DNA from 3 places in the Sphingomonas sp. AC411 genome. Region 2 is predicted to be linked to each of the others. Evidence: riboswitches for the same ligand, from Rfam matches in the RefSeq annotation. Region 2 holds a riboswitch; each other region holds the start of a gene.

Region 1 (5,855 bases), 2.3 Mb from region 2:
CGGGCGGAATGGTCGGGCCGCCGCAGTTGATCAGGACGCGGGGGAAGACGGCTTGCGGCGTGGTCGGCAGCAAGCGGCGGCGCAGCGCGGCGCCGCGGCTGGCACTTTCGGGGGCGATCACGATGGCCGGGGGCCGCGTCACGATCGTCTCGGCCGAGAGCGTGCCGGTATGCCTAAGGCCGTAGCTGGCGGCGGCGTTGCGGAAGCCGACGCGGGTCATCATCTCATTCAGCAACGTGCTCCCCCGGTCGCGAGATCGCCGCTGATATAGAGCAGAGCGCTGGGCGACTCGCCATCTTTGTGGCTCCAGCGCGTCACCGCACGATCGATATCGGCGTTGATCCGCGCGCCACCCGCGGGCGCACCGACCGCGTCGGCAATCTGCTTTACCTGCGCCTTGCTCTCGGCGATCGAGTCCGGAATGCCCAGCAGCAGCGTCTTCAGGCCGGCACGGGCGTAGGCCGCCTGAGTCGCAGGCGGGGTGTAGGTGCTGGCGATGACGAGATCGGGGTGGAGCGCGATCACCTCCTCAGCGGTCCCGGCGATGCCGCGAAACTGCCGCGCGACGGCGAGCGGGATCGAGGTCGCCGACGGGTCCTGCGAATAATGGCTGATCCCCGCGATCCGCGATGCGGGCAGGATCCGGACCAGCACCGAATCCACGCACGGATTGGTCGAGACGATCTCCCGCCGCCGCCGCCCGCGCCAGGGATTGCGCGCAGCCCCCGAGCAGGAGCGCGAAGAGGATCGACCCGCGCCTCACTTCAGCCGCAACCGCACGCCGCCATACGCCGCGCGACCGTAATTGCCGTAACCCGCGACCGTCTCGTACCGCGCGTCGGTCAGGTTATCGACGCGGCCGTACAGCGCGATCCGGTCGTTGATCGGCATTTCGGCGCGGATGCCCGCCAGCGCATAGCCGTCGAGCCGCACGGTGTTGCCGGCGTCGTCGAAGCTGTCGCCGACCATCGTCACGGTGCCACCGACCGACAGCCCGAACACGAACCGGTAGTCGGCGTTGACGCTGGCGGTCTGCTTCGGGCGACGCGCGAGGTCGTTGCCGAAATTGGCGCCGATCGCGCGGTTCTCGGTGTGGATATAGCTGTAGTTGGCGGTCAGCGTCAGCGCATCGACCGGACGCAGCGCGAGCGTAAACTCGACGCCGTCCGCTTCGGCACGCGCGACATTGTCGTACACGCCGAACGGGCGATCGACGCAGATCGAACCGGCCGTCGCCTGCTCCGTCGGGCTGCAATTGCGGAAGTCGATCTGGTTGCGCGTGCGGCGGTTGAAATACGTCACTCCCGCGCGGACCCGGTCGCCGAGAAACGCCTGCTCGATGCCGATATCGAAGTTCCGTGCGGTCTCGGGATCGAGGTCGCGGTTCCCGTAGGCGGAAAAGAGCTGGTACAAGGTCGGCGCCTTGAAGCCTTCGCCATAGCTGGCGCGGATGGTGGTACCGGTGCGCAACGCCAGCGCCGCATTTGCGCCGAACGTCGTGTGGCTGCCGAAATCCTCATGGTCGTCGTTGCGCACGCCGCCGGTGATCGTGAGGATGTCGAGCGGCTTGACGATCAGCTGGCCATAGACGCTGGTGATGCCGGTATCCGCGAAGGTGAAGCCGTCGTTGAAGCGGCTGTTCTCGCGCTCGACGCCCGCGACGACGCGGACCTCGTCGAGCGGACGGAAATCGCCCTGATATTCATAGCGTTCGCTGCGACCGCGGCCGATGAACGACACGTCGCCGCCGGGCTGCGAGAAATTGTCGCGGTTGATGTCGGCGATCGTGAACGCGACGCGGTTGTTGAACCGGCCGTCGGCGAAGTTCGCGTGCAGGCCGGCATAGCCGTAGAGTTCCTGCGTGGTCCCATAGGCAAGGCTGTCCGCGACCACGAAGGTTTCCGGATTGAAACCATCGTCGATCTCGACCTTGCTGTCCGCGAAATAGCCGCGCAGATCGAGACCGATCCCGGGCGCGAACTCGACACCCAGCCGTCCGGTGGCGCCATATTGGCGATAGCCGTCGCGCTCGGTACCGCTGGCCGCGGACGAAATGCCGTCGGTCTTCAGATAGCCGCCGGTCAGCGAGCCCGACACCGGTCCGGACTTGCCCGACACGCCCGCGCTCGCGAACATGCTGTCGGCATAGCCATATTCGGCGTTGGCGCGCGCCTGCATGCCTTCGGTCGGTGCGGCGGTGATGATGTTGACGACGCCACCGATCGCCTGGCTGCCCCATGGCACCGAGTTCGGCCCGCGCAACACTTCGATCCTCTCGACCGAACTCGATAGGAGGTTACCGAAATCGAAACCGCCGCCAGTCGAGGCGGGATCGTTGACGCGTACTCGTCGATCACGACCAGGGTCTGGTCGGATTCGGCACCGCGGATCCGCACGCCGGTCAGCGCGCCGAGCGTGCCGTTGCGCGTGACGGTGACGCCGGGCGTGGTTGCGAGCAGATCGGATACAACGACGGTCTGGCGGCGTTCGATCTCGGCGCGGTCGATCACGGTCACCGCCTGCCCGATCTCGCTCGCTGGCTGTGCGACGCGGCTCGCGGTGACGACGACTTCGGGGGCGTCGGTATCGGGGATGTCCTGCGCGTAGGCCGGCACTGCGATCACCGCGGCGCTCAGGAGCAGGAAGAATTTCGTCATGGGCACGTCCTGGCAGAACCGCCCACGACCATTCGGGGACGGCAGACGTCCTCGCTCGAGGAAACCCGGCTGCACCGGAGCACTCGTCCGCGCCGGACACCCGCCCGCGCAGTGGATCGACCGTGAGAGGCAGGTCTCCTGGCTTCCGGGTCACCGCCTCCACCCCGCCTTCCCGGGCCGGAACCCAGTGGCATAATCGGGGTGGCCGCTATCCGGTCACAGTTGCGGGTACAGCGCCGGTCTTGCGGATTTGGATCCTGACGACCCGGCCCGCGCACCGACTTCCCTTTGATCCCGTCGCCGGGAACCCTTCACAAGGGTGGCATTAGTCGCGCGCCATGCACGGGTCAACGCGGGCCTACTGATCCTCTCCCTGGCGGGGGAGGATCGTTCGGACTCACCGCCCGCCGTAGCGCAGCCCGACCCAGATCGTCCGCGGTGTCGCGCGCTCGACGATGTTGGCGCCGCTGATCCCCGCCTCGACGCGCTCGTCGAACAGGTTCTCCCCCGCACCTCCGCGACCAACGAGCGCATGATCGGCAGCGCCGCGTAGGCATCGAGCATCGTCGCGGCCCCAAGCACCCGCGTATTCTGGTCGTCGTCGAACTGCCGCCCGATATGCCGCACGGTCAGCGACAGCGCCGCCGCGTCCTGCCGCCAGTCGACCGTTCCCGACACCTGGTCGCGCGGGGTCTGCGCCGGCCGCAAGCCGTCCAAAGCGGCGGTGATCCCCGAACCCTCGACCTTCGAGTTCGTGTGCGACCACGATGCTTGCACGCCCAGCGGACCCGGCCGATACGACGCATCCAGTTCGAAGCCATGCGCGCGGATCGCATCGAGATTCTGGCGGACGCGGTAGGTGGCGACCCCCGGCAGCACCTGCGGCGGGTTGGTCGTCGTGACGTTGGCTATCGCGTTCTTCAGCCGGTTGTAGAAATAGGTCGCGGCGATGCTCACGCCCGGCGCAGGCGTCAGCGTGACGCCACCTTCGACCCCGGTCAGCCGCTCCGGCGACAACAACGCATTCGCCGCGGTCGCGTCGTTGCCAACCCGGAACGGGCGGTACAGTTCGTTGAGCGTCGGCAGGCGCCACCCGCGATACCCGGCGACACGCAGCGTGATCGTCTCGATCGGCTGGTATGCCACGCCCGCCCGCCCGGTCGTCTCGCTGCCGTCGCGGTCTGCATAGCGCAGGTCGGTCAGCGCCGCGCCGGTCGCCAGCGGGCGCTCGGACAGATAGCCGCCGTCGATCGACCACCAGTCGACCCGTCCTCCAAGACTGAACGTGAAGTCGCCCGCGACCAGGCTCCCATCGGCGAACACGCCGGTCGTCGTCGTACTCCCGCCAGCCTCGCGCCGTCGCGTGGGCGCTGCGTTGACGAACGTATAGAGTTCCTGCGTCTTGCCGCTCACGTCGCGGATATCCGCCCCCAACCTGAGCGTGATGCTCTCGCCTAGCGGCGGCGCGATCTCGATCCGCCCGCCAAGCCCGGTGGCTGGCGTATTATACTGGTTCAGCGACTGGATCGCGGTCGTCCGCGCGGCATTGATGCTGTTGAAGCTGCTCGCGAACGCGCGCGTCTGCAGATACGCCAGCGCCGAATAGCCCCACGCGCCCCGCCCGATCAGCCGGATGCTCGCGTCGGCCCCCTCGCTTGTGTTGGCGGTGAAGTCGCTTCCGCGGTCGCGCGTGTCGGTGAACGCGCTCGCATTCATCTGCAATTCGGTCTTCGCGTCGATCCCGACGACGGTCCGCAGCGCACCCGAAGCCTGCTCATAGGGGGCGGCGCGATCCACGATCCCGCGGCTTTCCTCGACGGTCGGCGTGAAGCCGTCCCCGCGCGCGTACGCCCCCGACAGGGTGGCGAACCCCGATCCGCGTACCAGCGCCGCCGAGCCCTGCGCATCGACCGAATCGCGGCTGCCATAGGCGACGCCGCCCTGGAACGGCGTCAGTTGATCGGGCGTCGCGCTTTCCAGCTCGACCGTTCCGGCCAGCGCACCCGGCCCCTGATACCCGCTGCCGCCACCGCGCGTTACGCGGATGCGCCCAAGCCGCCCGGTCGCATAGGCCGGAAACGCGACCCAGCCGCCGAACGGATCCGCCTGCGGCACCCCGTCGAAGATCAGCAGCGCGCGACTGGAGGCATTGCCGCCGATCCCGCGCAGCGAAATGCCTTGGCTGGTCGGATTGGCACTCCGCGAGTCCGACCGGCGAAACTGCTGCAACCCGGCGACGTCGGCGAGCACGCCTCAAGCCGATTGCTCGCATTCGCCTGGATCCGGTTTCGATCGATCGTGACGATATCATAGGCGCGATCACCGGGCGCATCCGCCAGCCCGCGCCCGGTGACGACGATGTCGGGCGCAGGCTCGGTCGGGACCGCGGTCGATTGGGCGAGGACGCTTCCCGAGGAGAACAGGATGCAGGCGAGCGCGGACAGCGGGGTGCGAATCATCGGCCCCGCATGACAGCTTTTGTCCTCGCCTGAAAAGCCGGACGGAGGATGCGCGGGAATATATCGCCGACGGGCCAGCGACCGCGCGCATTGGGCCAGCGCCAAGACGCCCTATATTGGCGGAAACCCCATCGATGCGAGCGTTCGATATCGGTGGAGGCCTGCGTTCACGCTGATGGGACATACCATGACCGAGTATAAGAAGACCGACGAGGCGATCGCCAAGCTCACCCCCGAGCAGTTCCACGTGACGCAGCAGAGCGGCACCGAACGGCCGGGAACGGGCGAATATCTGAACACCCGCGAACCTGGCCTGTACGTCGATATCGTCTCCGGCGAGCCGCTGTTCGCGTCCGCCGACAAGTTCGATCTCGCATTGCGGCTGGCCCAGCTTCACCCGGCCGATCTCGCCGGTCCACGTGACCGAACTGCACGATCGCAGCCACGGCATGGTCCGCACCGAAATCCGCTCGGCCGGTGCCGACAGCCATCTCGGCCATGTGTTCGAGGACGGCCCGCAGGATCAGGGGGCTTGCGCTACTGCATCAACTCCGCGTCGCTGCGGTTCGTGCCGCGCGACGAGATGGAGGCGCAGGGCTATGCCGCCTATCTCGATCAGGTCGACGCGGCGGGCTGACGGTACGGCTGGCGGTACTGGGGCATGAAACGGACGGCACGCATCAGCAATGCCGCCCCGCCCTATCGCGGGGAAGTCGGCGGGCGCCGAAGCCCGCGGCGT
Region 2 (5,855 bases):
GGCCGAGCGTGGCGTCGTAATAGAGGTCGATCAGTTCGGGGCGGACCGCACTGGCGAGGTGGGCGAAGGCGCCAAGATGATCGAGCGTGGCGGCGATCTCCGCACCGCCGCGGAAGCCGTGGCGTATCATGCCGTCGACCCAGGCGGGGTTCGCGGCACGGGCGTGGACGACGCGGGCTATTTCCTCCTTGAGCGGGCGGGCCTTGGCCTGGGTCAGGTCTCTCGCGTCGAGATGGTAGAGGGTGGCGTTACCCCCGGCGACCGATTGCGCGGCAGCGAAGCCGGCCTCGTGCGCGGCATAGTCTGCGGCGAGGAGCAGGTCGGTTTCGGGCAAATCCTGGACGTGGACGAAGGCGTCGGCGGCGGCGACACGGTCGCGGATGCCGGTGGGATCGAAGTTGCCTTGGCGCCCTCCCCATCAGTGTCGAGCGCGTGGCTCGACGCCGACAGCCACGCCTGACCCGCGGCGAGGCGCGCTTCCGGCGTGTAGGTTTCGGCGGCGTCGCCCATGCTCAGGCCGTAGCGGCCGGGTTCGGGACCGTAGACACGGGCGGTGGAGGGTTTCCCGACGAACGGGTTCCAGTCTTGCGGTTCGTCGCGTGCGGCGAGCGCGCGAACGGCTTGGCCGAACATCGTGCAAAGCGTCGGGAAGGCGTCGCGGAACAGGCCGGATACGCGCAGGGTGACGTCGATGCGGGGGCGGTCGAAATTGGCGAGCGGCAGGATCTCGACGCCCGTGACGCGGTCGGACTGCATGTCCCACACCGGTTCCGCGCCGAGCAGGTGGAGCGCCATCGCGAACTCCTCGCCGGCTGTCCGCATCGTCGCGGAAGCCCAGAGATCTACCACGAGGTTGCGGGGGTAGTCGCCGTGGTCCTGTAGGTGACGGCGGACGAGTTCATCGGCGAGTTTGACGCCTTGGGTATGCGCGGCGCGCGACGGGACTGCTCGGGGATCGGTGGTGTAGAGATTGCGGCCGGTGGGGAGGACGTCTGCGCGGCCTCGCCAAGGGGAGCCGGAGGGGCCGGACGCGATGCGTTTGCCCTGGAGCGCGGACAGGAGCCCGGCGCGTTCGGCTTCGCCTTGGTCGCCGCGGCCGTAGATATGGAGGCCGTCGCCATATTGGCTTTCCTTCACGTCGCAGACGAAGGTGTCGATGCGGGTGATCGCGTCGGCTTGGGACTGCGCGTCGTCGAGGCCTAGAGTGGCGGCGAGGCCGGTGGCGGTGGCCTCGTCGCGGATGTCGCGTTGCAGGCGGTCGCGGCGGGCTGGATCGAGGCCGTCCGCGTTGGAAAATTCGTCGAGCAGCGCTTCGAGGCGGCCGAGGCCGGCGCCGGTGCGCGTGCGCTCCAGCGGTGGCGGGACGTGGCCGAGCGTGACCGCGCCGATGCGGCGCTTGGCTTGGGCTGCTTCGCCGGGGTCGTTGACGATGAACGGGTAAATGACGGGCATCGCGCCGGTGAGCGCTTCGGGCCAGCAGGCCTCGGACAGCGCGACCGACTTGCCAGGCAGCCATTCGAGCGTGCCGTGCGCGCCGACATGGACCAGCGCGTCGGTGCCGCGCGTGCGGAGCCAGAGGTAGAAGGCGACATAGGCGTGGCAGGGGCAGCGCGAGAGGTCATGATACTCCTCCGCACGTTGCTCGGTTCGGCCGCGTTCGGGCTGGAGGGCGACGAGTGCCCCGCCCTGGTCGATCGCGGTGAAAGCGAAGTCTTCGGTTGGATCGCCCCAGGTTTCCTGAAGGTCCTTTTGCAGAGCTTCGGGGAGGTGCGCGAGGGCTTTGCGGTACTCGGCGAGCGGCCAGTGAATGCGCGAGGTAGCCAGATCGGTTGCGTCGGGCGTGATCGCGTAGCCGGCTTCGGTGAGGTCGGCGAGGATCGCCTGCGTGGAGGCGAGTGCGTCGAGGCCGACGGCGTGCGCCATCTGGTACGTCTTGCCGGGGTAGGTCGAGAGGACGATCGCGATGCGGTGGTCGGCGATGGGTTTGCTGGCGAGGTTCGTCCAGGCTTCGATCCGCGCAGCGATCGCGGTGATGCGCGCGGGGTCGGCGCGGTGTTCGCGGCGGGTGTATTCGAGGTCGCCGTCCCTCGCCGCGGCTTCCTTGAAGCTGGCGACGCCGGCGAAGAGGCGGCCGTCCACTTCGGGAAGGACCACGTGCATGGCGAGGTCGGCAGGCGACAGGCCGCGGGTGGCGCCGGCCCAGGCGGCGCGGTCGGAGGTGGCCAGCGCGACCTGGAAGACGGGGACATCGGCGGCGTCGAGTGGGGTCGTCTCACTCGCGCCGCGTGCGGAGAAGGCGGTGGCGTTGACGATCGCGGCGGGCTTCAAAGCTCGGACCCAGTGGCCCATCCAGCCGGCCGCATCCGGTGCCTTGAGCGAGGGCGCGAAGAGGCCGATGACGTCGAAGCCTCGCGCCGTCAGTTCGGCGTGGAGCGCTTCGATCGGGTGGAGGTCTGCGGCGGTCAGGTAGGAGCGGTAGAACACGATCAGCACGCGAGGGCGGTGCGCGTTGATCGCGAACGCGGCCGGGCACGTCGCGCCGTCGTGCGGTTGCCAGCCGCCTACATCGGCGATCGCACGGACTCCGGTGACCGGGCCGGCATAGCAACCGGCGGCTAGCGCGAACTGCGCGAGTGCCGCCTGCGCCGCAACCGCGCCGCCGGTGTCGCAGAGATGAGCCAGGCGGCGGAGCGTCGACAGCGGGATCGTCGAGGCGGCGTCGAGGCGCGTGTCGACGCGGCCGTCTGCGGCAAGGACGGCGAGCGCGATGTTGTTCCCCCGCGCGAGGTTTTCGACCTGTTGCAGGCCGTAGCTCCAGTAGGAGCGGCCGCCGATCAGCCGGATCAGGATGCCCTTGGCGCCGGCCAGCGTCTGCTCGACATAGGTGTCGACCGAGAGCGGGTGCTGTAGTGCGCTCAGGTTCGCGAGGCGTAGCGACGGCAATCGGCTTCCGACGGCGTCCGCACGTCTCCAGCCCGCGGCGAATGCGCCGAGGTCACCGTCGGAGAAGGAGAGAACGACGATATCCGCGGGGGATTGGGAGAGGTCCTGCGGGACCGCGCTTTCCTCCAGCCCGTGGGTCTCGCGGAAGACGACGTGCATCGGGGCTCAGGCGTCCAGCGCGGCCTTGATGCGGGCCTCGTCGATGCGGTCGTGCTCGGCGATCACCACCAGTTGCGTACGGCGTGGTTCGCCTGCGCGCCATGGGCGGTCGTACTGCGTGCGGACGCGGGCGCCGACCGCCTGGACGAGCAGGCGCATCGGCTTGCCGGTGACCGCCGCGTAGCCCTTCACGCGGAGGATGTCGGCACTGCGGGCGAGTGCCTCGATCTTCGCGGTCAGGTCGGCGGGGTCGGCGATCTCGCCCAGCTCGACGACGACGCTGTCGAAATCGTCATGCTCGTGATCGTCCTCGCCGTCGTGATGCGAGGGGCGGCTGGCGATATCGTCCTCGGCCGCGGCGTTGAGGCCGAGGATTACGCGGGAGTCGATGACACCGTCGGTCAGGTCGATGACCGGGAGCGGCCGTGCGGACTCGGCGGCGATCACCGCGCGCGCCTTGGCGACGCCTTCGGGGCCGGCGAGGTCGACCTTGGTCAGGAGTACGAGATCGGCGCAGGCGAGCTGATCCTCGAACACTTCCGATAATGGCGTCTCGTGGTCGACGCTGGGGTCTGCGGCGCGCTGGGCATCGAGCGCGGCCACGTCGGGGGCGAAGCGACCGGCGGCGACCGCTTCGGCATCTGCTAGCGCGATGACGCCGTCGACGGTGATGCGCGAGCGGATCGCGGGCCAGTCGAATGCCTTCAGCAGCGGCTTGGGCAGTGCGAGGCCGGACGTCTCGATCAGGATGTGATCGGGGCGCGGGTCGAGTGCGAGCAGCGTTTCGACGGTCGGGATGAAGTCGTCCGCGACGGTGCAGCAGATGCAGCCATTGGCCAGCTCGACGACGTTTTCGGCCGGGCAATCGGGGATCGCGCAGCCCTTGAGAATGTCGCCGTCGATGCCGAGCGTGCCGAATTCGTTGACCACGACCGCGAGGCGACGGCCGTTCGCGTTGCGGATCAGGTGGCTGATGAGCGTCGTCTTGCCGGCACCGAGAAAGCCGGTGACGATAGTGACGGGGACCTTGGCCAGATTGGGGGAAAGATCGGGCATTGGTATTCTCCTGCAAGCATACGCGCGCACGACCGGACGGCCGCACGCGTTCGTCGCTCAGACGGAGGTACCGTGCCGCGACCATCCCCTGGATCGTAGCAAGAGCGACCATTGCGCTGGCAGGTCTCCTGGCTCGCGGGTCGAGGCTCGACGTACGCCTTCCCAGGTTTCCCCAGTGGCTGCCCTCCGAAACGAAGGGCATGTGCGTCTCGCTCACCGCTTACAGTTGCAGGGACAGCCGCGGCATTGGGAGGACATCCTCCCGCACCGCATTCCCATTCAAGCCCTTCCGGGCACCGGCGCGATCTGTGAGGTTCGGTGAAACCGAGCCTCGCGGATGGGGTTAGAGGAATTCCGGGGGCGTGCCAATTCGCATATCGCTTTTCCGACATCCTCCCCCGCCAGGGGAGGTGGCACCGCAGGTGACGGAGGGGAGGACACGGAACCTACGGGGTCGCCGTCCTCCCCCTCCGTCTGGCGAGTGCCAGCCACCTCCCCTGGCGGGGGAGGATCGAGAGGACGGAGCGAGCTACCCGTGCACGACTTCGATTTCGTCGAAGCGTTTCCAGCGGTAGATGGCGAAGCTCAGGACCCAGCACAGCACGAACAGGCCGATGATCGCGAAGCCGAGGCCGTTGAAGTTCTCGCCGAGTGCGGCTGCCAGATCCCAGATGCCACCGGTCAGGCCGAGCTTTGCCCCGAGCAGCGCGAGCGTCTCGATGCCGCCGATCGCGATCGCGACGATGGCGGAGATCAGCGTGATGGTGATGTTGTAATAGAGTTTGCGGATCGGCTTCACGAACGCCCATTCGTACGCGCCGAGCATGACGACGCCGTCCGCGGTATCGATTAGTGCCATGCCGGTCGCGAACAGCACCGGGAGGACGAGCACCGTGCCGATCGAGAGACCGTCGGCGGCCTGGCTCGCGGAAAGGCCGAGGATCGCGACTTCGGTGGCAGTATCGAAGCCGAGGCCGAACAGGAAGCCGAGTGGGGCCATGTGCCAGCTTCGGGTCACCAGCCGGAACATCGGGCGGAACAGCCGCGCGAGCAGGCCGCGACTGCCGAGCAGCAGGTCGAGATCCTCCTCGACATAGGTGCCGCCGCCGCGGACGTGGCCGAAGGTGCGCCAGACCGAGCGCAGGATGATGAGGTTCATCGCGGCGATCGTGAAAAGGAACAGCGCAGAGATCATCGTCGCGACCACGCCGCCGACCTGCTTGAACGCCTCGAACTGCGACAGCGCGCTGGCGGTGAGCGCGATCGCGACGGCGGCGATCAGCACGATCCCGGAGTGGCCGATCGCGAACCAGAAGCCGACGGCGATCGGGCGCTGGCCGTCCTGCATCAGCTTGCGGGTCACGTTGTCGATCGCGGCGATGTGGTCCGCGTCCACTGCGTGGCGCAGGCCCAATCCCCAGGCTAGCAACGCCGTGCCGAGCATGAGGGTTGCGCGTGGAACAGCGAGAATGCCCAGCCCCAGGCGGCGATATTGGCCGCGATCAGGCCTGCGAACAGCCAGCCGATGCGCTTGCGAGTCGAAACCCGCGCCGGTCTTTCGAATGTTGAAGTCGTCATGCACAAACCCCGCAGCGTCCGACGAGGACCGGGGCCTGCCGCGAACGGCCGGGACATACGACGACCGGACGCCATGAGCGGCCGACGCACGACGCCGATGCGGCCCCCGCCACATGGTC
Region 3 (5,855 bases), 2.1 Mb from region 2:
GGCGATGCTGCGTCAGGACGTTCAGGTCCCATTTGTGGAGGAGGTCGAACGCCCAGCGATAGATGCGGCGCCGACGGTCGACCGTCGCGAGCACCTCGCCGGTCGCAGGGTCGACATACAGCCAGGTCGAGGCCGGGTCGTCGAAGCGCAGGTGCAGGATCGGCAGGCGCGGCATGTCGCCGACCTGATACCAATAGGCGTCGGGCGTCGTCAGCCGATCGAGCGCGATCAGCGAGGCGCCCGCCTGAAGGCGGCGCGCGGCAGCGACGATGGCGCGAGTGGTAGGACGCGCGGGCGTGAGCGAGGCTGCGCTCAGCGTGGTCCGTCGGCCATCCGCATAGTCGAGGACGACGAGTGGCGTGTTCGCATAGTCGGTCAGACGCGCACGGACGGTCCCCGCGCCTGCAGTGGCGAGCCGATCGAACTGCACTGCGGAGACCTGATCTGCGGCGGCGTAGGTTCGGGCGGCGGCTTCGGCCGGCGGGACGCTGCGAAACAGATGGCCCGGATCGACCGAGAGCCAACCGCTGACGATCCAAGCGATCAGGAAGCCGCCGCCGACCAGTCCGGCCAGATGGTGCCACAGCATCCAGCCGCGATAAGGCGACGCGCGGCCACCGCTGAACCGGTGCCGGCCGAGCCGCGTCCGGAGGATTCCGATCCACATCCCCGCGACGGCGGCGGCGATGCACGGTCCCGAAACCCACATCACGATCTGGCGCCATGCCGCGTTATCCTGCCGCAGAACGGTCGGGTACAGCCAGTGCGGCACCGAACCGAGCCAGTTCCACAGCCGCTCGCGCCGGGTCGTCGACTGCACCACGCTGCCCGTCGAAGAGGAAACGTAGAGTTCGCTCCCATGCGAATCTGCGAGCGTCACCTTCCACAAGGGGCGATGCCGGTCGAACCCGCCGGCCACGGTCCACTGGTCACGCGTCAACCGCTCGGTGTCGGCTACGGGCGCCTGCCCGAAGCGGCGAGCGATGCGCGCGGCATAGCCGGCATCGACCTCGGCAAGCGTGGCCCCCGGTGCGCGGCGATCGTGCGCCGCTCGCCCTCCCATGTCTCGATCCGCCAGACCGGCACATCGTCGCGCATTTCGAGCAGCAGCTCTCGTGGCCATCGCCCGGCATCGAGCGGCGGCGGCACGTCCACCGCCCGCCAGTCGATCGGCTCCGCGCGGGCCATTTGCTCGGCTGGCGTGAGCGAGGGGTAGGGGACGTAGATCATCACGAGCCCCGACGAAAACCACATCGCGAACAGCAGGCAACTCGCAATCCCGATCCAGCGGTGCACGAGATAGAGCCAGCGCCGGCCTAGCTTGGCGAGCGATGCGGGGCGGCGGCTAGAAACCGGCACGGAGCGAGACGTCCACTGAACGAGGACGGCCCAGGACCCATTGCTGTACCCCGTAGCTGTTGATCGCATAGGCCGCGTCGAACAGGTTGTAGACGTGAAGATCCACGGCGACGCGCGGGGTCATCGCATAGGACAATGTGGTATCGACCGTCACATATCCGGGGATCCGGAAGTCGTTGGCATTGTCGGAGAATCGGCGGCCGACATAGCGCAGCCCGGCGCGGGCCTGGACGGCCGGCGTGGCGGTCCAGCGCAGCCACAGGTTCGCCATCGTCTCGGGCACCTCGGGCGGGGTGTTGCCGGCGTAGTTCGCGGTCTCCGACATGAAGTCGTCGAACCGGGCGTTCAGAACGCTGCCGTTCGCATCGAACCCGAAACCCCTTGGCAGATCGATCGAGACCGCGGCCTCGATCCCCTTGGCGGATCGCTGCCCGACCTGCTCGATCGGGCTGGTCGGCGTGAGTTGCGCCAGCAGCCCCGTCTTGACGATGCGGTACGCCGCCAGGGTCGCGGTGCCGCGGCCGTCGAGGAACACCGCCTTGGCGCCGACCTCGACCTGATTGCCGACGGCGTTGCTGAACTGGGCTTGCCCGGTCGAATAGGTGGTCAGCGTGCCCAGTGGATCGACCCCGGTCGCGTACTGGGCATAGAGCGAAACGGTGGGGATCGGCTGGTAGACGCTGCCGACGCGCCACGTCGTGTTGTGCAGGCGCTTGTCGAGCGCGAAGGCTTCGGTGGCGCCGTCGATCGTCCAGCGCTGGATCCGGTCGCGTTCGTAGCGGATCCCGCCGACGATCGAGACCTGCTCGCCCAGCTTCAGCCGGTCCTCGGCAAACATCGCATATTCGGTCGTCCGCGTCCGATAGCGTGGCGCGATCCCCTGCGTGTCGACGATGACGCCCGGATCGAAATCGTACGGATCGACCTCCGACACCTGCGACGCGGCCCCGAAATTATGCGAATAGGTCAGCTTGATCAGGTTAACGTCGAATCCAACGACGATGTCATTGGACAGGCCATCCGCGATCGGCGTGCGGACCGTCACGCTACCCTGATCGCCCCATTGCGTCTGGTCGTGGACGATGCCGGTCATGTCGGTGCGGTAGATGCTGCCGGGTGTCGCTGCGCCGCCACCGTTGCCATTCGGGCAGGCGCCATCGGTCGCGACCCAGCAATAGCTTTCGAGGTTGAGCCAGGAGCGTTTCGACGTCAGCCGATACGCCTGGTTGCTGACGGTCAGCGCCGTCGATGGTGTCCAGTCGACCTGGAGGCTGGTGCGGTTGTCGCGAAAGCGGACATAGCCGTCGCGCGTGTTGTAGTTGCGGCGTCGGTTGCCGTCGTCGAGCCGCCCGCCGATCAACGGCGTGCCGAAATAGCGCATCGGGTGCTGGCTGCCGTAATCGTCGCGAACCGTGACGGCGAGCGTATCGGTCGGTGCCCAGCGCAGCGTCGCGGACAGTGCGTAACTGCGCGATTGCCCTCGGTCGACATACCCGTCGGACCGGCGATAGCTGCCGTCGATGCGGTAGGACAGGTCTTCGCCTGCCGGTCCCCCGGCGCCTGCGGCGACATGGAAGGTGTCTTGCGAGCCATAGCCGATCTCGCCATCGATTTCGGTGCGCCGGGTATTCGGCTTGCGCATCAGCACGTTGACCGCACCGCCGAGCGCGCCTTGACCGTATAACACTGACGCAGGCCCGTTGAGGATGTCGATCCGCTCGACCATCCACGGATCGGTCGGGAAAGTAAGCGTCCCGGCCGCAGGAAACAGCCGCACGCCGTCGATCAGCTGGAGCACCGACCCCTGGCCGCTGAACCCCCGTGCCGCGAGCGCTGTGCCGCCATTGCCGAGATTGCCGACGCTGGTGATGCCCGGCGCGCGGCTTTCCGCATCGGCGATCGCCATGTCGCCCCGCGCGCGGATCGTGGCGCCGTCGATGACCGACAGCGTCGCCGGCGTCTCCAGCGGCGACAGGTTGAGCCGACTGGCCGTTCCGTTGGGCACCGTCAGATCCGCTTCATGGCGGCCCGTCACCAGAATGTCCTCGGATGTGGGTTCGGCGGTTTGCGCATTGGCCGCCGCCGGCAGCCCGATGACAAAACCGGCGGCGATGCAGGCGTAGTGGCGTTTCCGTCGTGCGCCGATCGTGATGTTCATGGTCTTCATACCCCGATGAAGGGCGAAGAAGACGGATGGACGCGAAACAGGCCGCGTTCGGACTGTCCGGCCGCGTGCATGCAAGCAGCCAGCCCGGAATCCCCGCCGGTGGACGTTATCGCGTCGGAGGCAGGTATCCTGGCTCGCGGGTCATGACGCCGGTCTGGCCTTCCCGGCGGGTCCTACCGCCAGTGACACTCGTCGACCGTCGCTCGCCGCTTACAGTTGCGGGGGCAGCGCCGGCCTGGGACCTGGTTCCTAAAAGGAGATCCGCACCGGCTTCCCGTCTTAGCTTCGGGACGATTGCGCGACCGAAGAACCTCGACGCGCCCCGTGTCCCAGCTTCCCGGAAGACGGTCAAGCGTCATATAAAGAATTCTTTATATGACCTTCTTTCGCCGATACTTAGCGTATGTCGCTCACGTCACGGGCCCGCCGAGCAGCTCGGCTACGGCGCCAATCGGGGTGGTGAGCGCCCGATAACAGAGCATCGCCGCGAAGCACGCCACCCCCATGCCGATGATCGTCAGGCATATGAACTGCAAAGCCGATGAGTGGCGTTTGCTGCGATCGGCCCGCTGGATTACGTGCCTGCTGAAGTCTTCGCGGATCTGGCTTCGCCGATCGACGTTTGCCGGACCACGCGCGGGCGGGGATTCGCTCAGAAGCGCGGCGACGCTGACCGGGTCCTGGGTCCGTACGCCGAAGCGACTGCCACCGCTCCAGACGACACGTCCGATGATCACGAGAGCCCCCGCCGGATATCGACATATGTGCCAATAGCCGGGGGCATCGCGCTGGAGACGAGAAGTCCCCGATCCGATACGTCATGGATACATCCGTTCGACCATTTGCCATTGACGTTCATCCGGCAGGATACGGACAGTTCTTTCAAGGCTGGCAATGTATACCCGATCTCACGACGTCATCATCGGCGATCGGTATCTCGAAGTTGCGGTGCTCCCAACCCGGGAAATATACGGAGCTGCGTGCGCGTTACCGGGCGAGTGCGATCAATTGAGCGATGCCGTTGGTACCGGTCTTGGCGACGATCGCGGCCCTGTGGTCCTCCACCGTCTTGGGACTGATGGCGAGTGCGGCGGCGATCGCCTGGTTATTGTGTCCCTTGACCAGCAGATCGAACACTTGGCGCTGGCGCGGTGTTAGCGTCGCGGTGCGTGCAAGCGCCGATCGCTGTGTCTTCGACCAGGCGACGCCTTCGCACACTGCGGCCAGCAGCCGATCCTCGTCGATCGGTTTTTCGAGATAGTCGAGGCCACCATAGCGCCGCACCGCATCGACCGCGTTGGCGGTCGTCGGCCATGCGGTCATGAAGACGATCGCGACGGTAGGGTCGACGGCGCGAACCCGATCGGCAAAGTCGAACCCGTCGATGTCGCCCATCATCACGTCGGTGACGATGCAATGCGCGGGTGCCTGCCCGTATACCGCAAGCAGCGGCACAGGATCGAGGAACGGCTCGGCGACATGGCCGTGGCGACCGAGCAACCGGGCGACGGCAGCACCGAGATCCCGATCGTCATCGACGACATAGACGAGTCCGCGGGTAGGATCGGTCATTCGGTTTCACCCAGCAACGGGAGGAGGATCGTCGCACGGGTTTCGCCGGTGTCATCGCTTGCTCTGGTAAGGCTGCCGCCATGCGCCTCGACGATCGCGCGGGCCACGAGGACGCCGATACCCATGCCAGGCTGTGGACTGCGATCGGGGCGAGATCGGTTCGTCACGACGATACGGGCTTTGCCGTCCTCGCTTGTCACGTCAAGCGACACCTGGCCGTCGCCGCGGGCCTGGATGGCATTGCGCACGAGGTTGACGATCGCCTGCGCCAGTTCCACTTCCTGGGCGAGTACGACGAGGTCCGGGTCGACCGTTTCGATTGCGAGCGTCACTCCCCGGGATTTCGCTTCGGGATGTGCCAACGCCGCGACGGTATCGATCAGCGCCGCCAGCGGTAACGGCGTCGGTTCGTCGACCGCTCTTCCCCCGAAGCGCCGCAATCGACGGACCAGCGTGGAGAGCGCGGCTGCCTTGCGATCGATCAACGCCGCGGTCGTGGCGATCTCTGGGTCGGCCGAGACGGTGATCTCATGCAGGTGCTTGGCCTCGATCGCCAGTGTGGACAAAGGTTGGCTGATCTCGTGGATGACCGCGACCGACATAGCGCGCAACGTCTTCAATCGCTCGGCCTGGAACAGCAGGCGATCCCGGCGTTCGAGATCGCCGCGCGCTCTGGCCTGCGCATCGGCGAAGCTGCCGGCGAGATACCCGACGACCATGATCGAGGCGAGGCTCATATGCAGGGCCAGCCGTTCGT

The links. A riboswitch is a leader RNA that binds a small molecule or an ion and turns the genes downstream of it on or off. The one in region 2 is predicted to bind cobalamin.
Region 1: it holds a riboswitch for cobalamin, as region 2 does, so the genes downstream of both, AC0IX7_RS18350 (TonB-dependent receptor) here and cobW (cobalamin biosynthesis protein CobW) in region 2, are expected to answer to the same signal.
Region 3: it holds a riboswitch for cobalamin, as region 2 does, so the genes downstream of both, AC0IX7_RS17010 (TonB-dependent receptor) here and cobW (cobalamin biosynthesis protein CobW) in region 2, are expected to answer to the same signal.

The regions. Positions count from the first base shown of each region.
Region 1 covers NZ_CEEDAQ010000001.1:3,570,348-3,576,202, reverse strand. The annotation lists gene AC0IX7_RS18365 (hypothetical protein) at 1-235, opposite strand, end outside; gene AC0IX7_RS18360 (ABC transporter substrate-binding protein) at 229-654, opposite strand; gene AC0IX7_RS18355 (TonB-dependent receptor plug domain-containing protein) at 760-2,262, opposite strand; partial or broken gene AC0IX7_RS18350 (TonB-dependent receptor) at 2,272-2,657, opposite strand; cobalamin riboswitch at 2,769-2,984, opposite strand; partial or broken gene AC0IX7_RS18345 (TonB-dependent receptor) at 3,258-4,886, opposite strand; gene AC0IX7_RS18340 (hypothetical protein) at 4,784-5,116, opposite strand; partial or broken gene msrB (peptide-methionine (R)-S-oxide reductase MsrB) at 5,304-5,753, shown strand.
Region 2 covers NZ_CEEDAQ010000001.1:1,231,114-1,236,968, forward strand. The annotation lists partial or broken gene cobN (cobaltochelatase subunit CobN) at 1-3,102, opposite strand, end outside; gene cobW (cobalamin biosynthesis protein CobW) at 3,109-4,158, opposite strand; cobalamin riboswitch at 4,260-4,474, opposite strand; partial or broken gene AC0IX7_RS06350 (HoxN/HupN/NixA family nickel/cobalt transporter) at 4,688-5,736, opposite strand.
Region 3 covers NZ_CEEDAQ010000001.1:3,309,712-3,315,566, forward strand. The annotation lists gene AC0IX7_RS17000 (PepSY domain-containing protein) at 1-1,063, opposite strand, end outside; gene AC0IX7_RS17005 (hypothetical protein) at 955-1,359, opposite strand; gene AC0IX7_RS17010 (TonB-dependent receptor) at 1,346-3,517, opposite strand; cobalamin riboswitch at 3,629-3,855, opposite strand; gene AC0IX7_RS17015 (hypothetical protein) at 3,937-4,263, opposite strand; gene AC0IX7_RS17020 (response regulator transcription factor) at 4,514-5,098, opposite strand; gene AC0IX7_RS17025 (sensor histidine kinase) at 5,095-5,855, opposite strand, start outside.